DNA from 3 places in the Oceanobacillus timonensis genome. Region 2 is predicted to be linked to each of the others. Evidence: predicted binding sites of a transcription regulator. Region 2 holds the regulator's gene; each other region holds the start of a gene.
The links. The regulator Rex, encoded in region 2, represses fermentation and respiration genes when NADH is low (regulators of the CRP and FNR family bind a similar motif). The targets are predictions, from matches to a motif close to TTGTGAAATATTTCACAA.

Region 1 (2,280 bases), 2.5 Mb from region 2:
CATGGCCACAGCACCATCTGTCCCTTGTTTGACAGATAACCAGTCATCGGAAAACTTCGTGGACTCTGCATAGTCCGGACTTACGGAAATAACCTTGGTGCCCTTATATCTAGCTTCGACTAAAAAGTGTGCGTCCGGCGTACGTGTTAACGGAACATTCGAACCCCAGGTAATAATGTAGCTCGAATTAAACCAGTCCGAACTTTCTGGTACGTCCGTCTGATCTCCCCAAATCTGCGGAGATGCTGGCGGTAAGTCTGCATACCAGTCATAAAAACTCAACATCTGTCCGCCAAGAAGGTGCATAAAGCGACTGCCTGATGCGTAACTAACCATGGACATGGCAGGAATAGGAGAAAATCCAACATTTCGATCCGGACCATATTTCATCGCAGTATATAGACAGGATGCAGCAACTAGTTTGGTTACCTCTCCCCAATCCGCACGAGCCAGGCCACCTTTTCCTCTTGCTTGTTTATAGGACGCTGCCTTCTCTTTATCTTCTACAATACTTTTCCAAGCTTCTAATGGATTATCATGGGTTTGTAATGCTTCTCTCCATAAATCAAGCAATCTTTTTCTGACGTAAGGATATTTCACACGTAAAGGGCTGTATAGATACCAGGAGAAACTTGCTCCTCTAGGACACCCACGCGGCTCAAATTCCGGCATATCCGGACCCGTGGTCGGATAATCCAACGCCTGTCCTTCCCATGTCACGATGCCGTCTTTTACATAGATGTTCCAGCTGCATGACCCGGTGCAATTGACACCATGGGTAGAACGAATAACCTTATCATGCTGCCATCTTTTTCTATAAACATTTTCCCAATCACGATTTCCTTCTTGTAATTGGCTATGATTATTGGAATATTTCTCTTTCGGCTTTAAGTAATTCAATCTTTGCCAAAGTGGAGATGGTTTCTTCGCCATCTAAATCCCTCCTAATGGAATTGCTAATCAATCTGGTGCCTATTAAATCATTTCTCATTCCCCTTCGTTGTGAAAAACATCACACGGATGGCAGAAGTCAAAATTTAGTCAAATTTAGATGGTTTGTTATTAGGGGGCTTTAAAAAGTACTGTTACAGTTAACGAAAAAATCTATCTTAAGATCTTAAAAAAACATTATTCTTAAGATCTTAAAAAAACATTATATGGATGTTCTACCGACATTTCCCCATAACCAATACGTATTTTCAAAAAGATGACACAAATTATGTGATTTATTTCACTACGTATTTGTTAAAGAAAGATTAAAATTTTCACCGTAATCGCATCAATAAACAAACGGACACCTTATGAAGAGCACAAGCTCTCGCCTCCTTCATCAGAAAAAGGAGACACTCGATTCGACGTTCTTTAAATGATTGCATTCTTACACTTCCTTATCGTGTAAGAAAAAGAATGACTTCATATTGGAAGGAGATCAAACATGAAAAAACCTGGATTACAATTAACCTTACAAACTTCAAATCTCGTTGTTGGATTTATGGTGTGGGTATTGATTTCATCACTCATGCCATATATTACAACGGACATTCCATTAACAGGCGGACAAGCATCTATCGTTACAGCTATTCCTGTTATTTTAGGATCCCTGTTGCGTATTCCAATCGGTTTTTACGCAGACCGTTTTGGCGCAAGAATGATTTTCCTGATCAGCTTCCTGATTTTACTATTTCCTGTTTTCTACTTGAGCATCGCGAACTCTTTTGTGGATTTAGTTATCGGCGGTTTCATTTTGGGGTTAGGCGGAGCTGTATTCTCTATCGGCGTTACATCGCTTCCGAAATATTACCCGAAAGAAAGACATGGATTTATTAATGGAGTATACGGTGTTGGTAACGCTGGTACAGCCATTACAACTTTTGGTGCTCCTGTCATCGCGCAGGCAATCGGTTGGCAAGGAACGATACGCATCTTTCTGATTATCTTACTTTTATTTGCCGCACTTGTGTTTATCTTTGGTGACCGTAAAGAAGAAAAAGTCAAGAAATCAATGGCCGAACAACTGAAAGGTGTCTATAAAAATACCACCTTATGGTTCTTAAGCTTATTCTATTTCATTACATTTGGAGCTTTTGTTGCGTTTACCATGTTCCTCCCAAGCTTTTTAGTAGATAACTTCGGATTAGAACCGGTAGATTCCGGTATTCGTACAGCTATCTTTATTGTGCTTGCGACAGGATTAAGACCAATTGGCGGTTTATTGGCTGATAAATTCAATGCATTTATCATCTTAATGTTTGTATTTATCGGTGTGGCATTCTCAGGTAT
Region 2 (2,280 bases):
TTATGTACAGACAAAGCGGATTCTTGTACCTATTATCGTACATGCCGGTATGAACACACTTGTTGTTTTGGCTCAGCTGTCATTAGATCCAGAAGAAATTCAAAAGCAACTCGATCAATTACAACTCATATTCTTTGGAGGTTAACATGCATCGTCCATATTTAATTAAAGCCATTTTTTATATTTTATTCGGTGCTTTATTTGTTTATATTGGTGTTCTCAGTAAAGGAGACACTGTCTGGGACACCGTAACAATCCTGTTCGCGGGTATTGCGGCACTTACTTTTTATGCCGGCTTCCGAATGTTGCGGTACTACTTTAAAGTAAAGAATAAAAAATAAGAAAAAACTAGCTCTCACACTGCTTTCTCTTAGAAAAGCTGCTTGAGAGCTAGTTTTCTTATCAGTAAATAAAAACGGACTATTCTTCTTCTAAAGAATAATGTTTTAAAAAGTATACCAGTGATTGCAATTCTACCGTTAGATCAATATGATGTACACGGATATTGCTTGGGACAGTAATGCGTGCTGGAGTGAAATTAAGGATGCCTTTAATGCCTAAATCAACTAATCTGTTTGCAGCAGCATCTGCTTCTTCAGCCGGAATCGTTAAAATAGCAACTTCAATCCCCTTTATTTTATCTTCTAATTCATCCACATGATAAATGGGAACGCCGCCAATTTCCTTGCCTGCTTTGGATTCATCTGTATCAAAAGCCATTGTAATACGGATATTGTTGTTTTTTAAAAAATTATAATGTAAAAATGCAGTTCCCAGATTTCCAACTCCGATTAAAGCAACATTGGTAATTTCATGCTGGTCCAATGTACTTTTAAAAAAACCTAATAAATACTCCACATTATATCCATACCCTTTTTTTCCAAGCGCTCCAAAATAGGAAAAGTCTCTTCGAATCGTCGCAGAGTCTACTTTCACAGCATCACTTAATTCTTTCGAAGACACACGCAGCTTCCCCTGTTGATATAAATTATTGAGAAATCGATAGTATAAAGGCAAACGTTTTGCTGTTGCCTGCGGAATTTTATTTTGTTCCATTTGAAACGGCCTCTCTTCAGTTTCTAAGTATAGGAAAATGTATTATTTAAACCTTTTCATTTTTATTCAACATTAACATCCTCTACTATACAATTTTAACAGAAATACTGCCAACATGGCGAACTTTAGCTAATTTTATTGTCGCTTCTATTGGGATACGTTACACTTGTATAAGGTATGATTTCCTTTAACAGGATGATTGAAAAAGAAAGCCGATCAACAGACTATGCTGTACCGTATTTGCACAGGCTTTTTTCTAACTTAGAAAGGATGGCAATGATGATTTTAATGCAATTAAACGGAATCTCGAAATCCTTTGGAGCAGAAGAGATTCTTTCTAATATAAAAATGGAAATTAAAGAAAATGAACGTATTGCAATTGTTGGCCGGAATGGGTCCGGTAAGTCAACACTGCTCAAAATAATGGCAGGCGAAATGCCTTTTGATGGTGGCGAAATATTCAAACCGAAAGACTTAACATTTGGTTATCTTTCCCAACATATGACGTTAGAGTCTGGAAAAACCATTTGGAAAGAGATGCTGGATGTATTTTCTCCACTTCTCTCCATGGAAAAAAAACTGCGTGAAATGGAAACACAGATGGCGGATTCTTCCAGTATGGATGCGTCTGATTATCAGCAACTGCTCGATAAATATGACAAACTCCAAAATGATTACCAAACAAGCGGCGGTTATACGTATCAAGCAGAAATCAAATCTGTACTCACCGGTTTATCCTTTGGTGATTATGACTACGATACCTTGATTACAGATTTAAGCGGCGGGCAGAAAACAAGATTGGCGCTTGGGAAACTCCTTTTGCAAAAACCGCAGCTGCTTATTCTGGATGAGCCGACAAACCATTTAGATATTGATACGCTTACCTGGCTGGAAAGTTATTTAGTCAATTACCCGGGTGCTATCGTTATTGTTTCCCATGACCGCTACTTTTTAGACAAAACCGTATCTATTGTCTACGAGATTTCCAGACATCATTCTAAAAAGTTCCATGGAAGCTACAGCAACTATTTAGACCAAAAAGCGTTTGATTATGAACAAGAGAAAAAAGAATTTGAAAAACAGCAGACGGAAATCAAACGGATGGAAGACTTTATCCAACGGAATTTGGCACGTGCTTCGACAACAAAACGGGCACAAAGCAGACGGAAAAAACTTGAAAAAATGGAACGCCTTGAACGCCCTGCAGGGGACGAATCCTCGGCA
Region 3 (2,280 bases), 300 kb from region 2:
ATAAACGGTATCCAATAATTCATACTGCGCTTTTGCTTTCTGTTGTTCATAAGTCACAAATTCTCTAAAATACTCGGTTAAATCATTTTTACAGAAATCTTCTTCTATAAAATCCTGTTGCGGGTTCGTCAGATAACTTCCCTGATAATATTCCCCGCCGCTTTGCCAGGCAAAATTCAATTGTTTATAAGAACGTATTCCTTTGAATAATAAGGATGCGCCAATTTTTCTGGATAACATGGATACACCAAAGTAAACGTCTTTGTATAAATGCGGCAGCAAATCATCTTTCAAAAAGGATGTATCTACCTTAATAAAAGAAGGATGCAGAACAGCCAGCTGATTTAAACTGCCACTGGGATTTGCCATTTCAATACTTATTTTAACACCAATTGTTTTTAAATATTTTATGATATGGTTCAATTGGCCTGTGTTTTCCGGTAAGCAGGTATCCTTGATTTCAAGAATAATGTTATTTAAGTCTAACCCTTGTTCCTGATAGCTGTGTAATAAATGAATGAATGCTTCCCCGTTATCACGAACGAATAATGCTGCATCATAATATAAAGTAAGATGTCCTGAAAAACCGTCTTGTAATTTCTTCTCAATCGCTTTCTGATGAATATATTGATTTACTTCCAACCGAAATTCATCCGGAATAGAAGGGTCATCGAAAAGCCAGTCTAAACGCTGCTCTTTGTTATTTTCATCTAAGAAATAAGCAATTACTTCATAGCCGCTCACAAGTTGTTTGTCTGCACGGATAATCGGTTTATAATAAGGAAGTAATTGTTCTAAATCTATCAAAATATCTAATGGATCCATGGTGACTCCCCCTTCCTTTCATTATAGCATATTCTCATTTGGACTTGATTGTATTTCATTTTCTTTACACAGCAACATATTTTTTAAATTTTTCCTAATACTACTATTTGAAATCATTGTCAAGCTTTTTTTGGCATGTTTCGACATTTTTCAAAAATATGTAGAAGTTTTCATGAACATTTTGTGAAGTGTTTTTCAATCTCTTGTAATTTGTCTACATGCGTATTAATATTATTCCTGCCATAAAGCAATACTAAATTAATTGTGTGTTCATTCAAAATTTGGACAACCTCTTAATAAACGGGGATGTTCAAAAAGTTGTTACATGTTTTTAACAGGATGAACAATCGCAATAAAGGCGATTTTGACAAAAAAGTCATTATCTCGCCGTTTATCGTTTATTACCTTTTTGAACACCCTCTAAAAGATATCAAACGAAATACAACATCAAAGGAAGGGGTATCAACATGAAATTAAAGTGGACCTATTTAGCATTTTTAACAGCTATTACCGCTTTTCTTGCAGGCTGTGAACCGTTACTCGTACTTGATCCAAAGGGTCCTCAAGCAGATACAACTGCAACAGTGATTTGGATATCAATCATTACAATGTCTTTCATTGTGATTGTTGTTTTAGTAATGCTTGCAGTTATTTTATTTAAATACAGAGCATCAAAACAAGATCCTGACTATGAGCCGCCCCATATTGAAGGAAATAAATATGTGGAAGGAATCATTGTTACGGTTCCAATTCTTATTGTTGCTTTCTTATCCATTGTTTCCGCCATGTCCATCTATTCGGTGGAAAGCGCACCAGAAGGATATGAAGAAGATGAACCTCTTGTTATTTATGCGTCGTCTTCCAATTGGAAGTGGCATTTCAGTTATCCGGAACAGGATATTGAAACAGTAAACTATGCTTACATTCCTACGGATCAAAATGTTGAGTTTCGCTTATATTCACACGGTACTATTTCAAGCTTTTGGGTGCCGCAGCTGGCAGGACAGAAATACGCTATGGCTGATATGACAAACTACTTAAACGTTGTGGCAGAAGAGCCGGGAGAATATATTGGAAGAAACTCCAACTTTAATGGAGAAGGTTTTGCAGAAAATGAATTTTTAGTAACAGCCATGTCTCCAAGTGATTTTGATTCATGGGTAGAAGATGTTCATAATACTGCTGACCCGTTAACGGAAGAAACATTTGAAGAATTATTAGAGCCTGGACATTTAGGTCAACAGACGTTTACTGGTACACACCAAGAATTCAAACCTGCACCTGAAGGAGAAAACAGTCCTCACGATCATGGTGATGGTGGTCACGGCGGCCACGGAGGTCATGACCACTAAGGACGTCACTAGCACGAAGAATGACTCCGATAATGAAAAAAGCAAATTTGCTAAGGAATTAGCGGATACAGCTTTTTCTTTAGGTGTTTCAAATATCTATGCT

Region 1: the regulator Rex is predicted to act here: its motif matches at 1,220-1,237, upstream of B7E05_RS04535 (nitrate/nitrite transporter).
Region 3: the regulator Rex is predicted to act here: its motif matches at 1,007-1,024, upstream of qoxA (cytochrome aa3 quinol oxidase subunit II).

The regions. Positions count from the first base shown of each region.
Region 1 covers NZ_LT800497.1:906,642-908,921, reverse strand. Annotated here, with positions in the region: gene B7E05_RS04540 (nitrate reductase subunit alpha) at 1-933, opposite strand, end outside; gene B7E05_RS04535 (nitrate/nitrite transporter) at 1,436-2,280, shown strand, end outside.
Region 2 covers NZ_LT800497.1:3,430,149-3,432,428, forward strand. Annotated here, with positions in the region: gene B7E05_RS16745 (CPBP family intramembrane glutamic endopeptidase) at 1-145, shown strand, start outside; gene B7E05_RS16750 (DUF4305 domain-containing protein) at 147-341, shown strand; gene B7E05_RS16755 (redox-sensing transcriptional repressor Rex) at 421-1,056, opposite strand; gene abc-f (ribosomal protection-like ABC-F family protein) at 1,336-2,280, shown strand, end outside.
Region 3 covers NZ_LT800497.1:3,126,692-3,128,971, forward strand. Annotated here, with positions in the region: gene B7E05_RS15310 (EAL domain-containing protein) at 1-825, opposite strand, end outside; gene qoxA (cytochrome aa3 quinol oxidase subunit II) at 1,293-2,177, shown strand.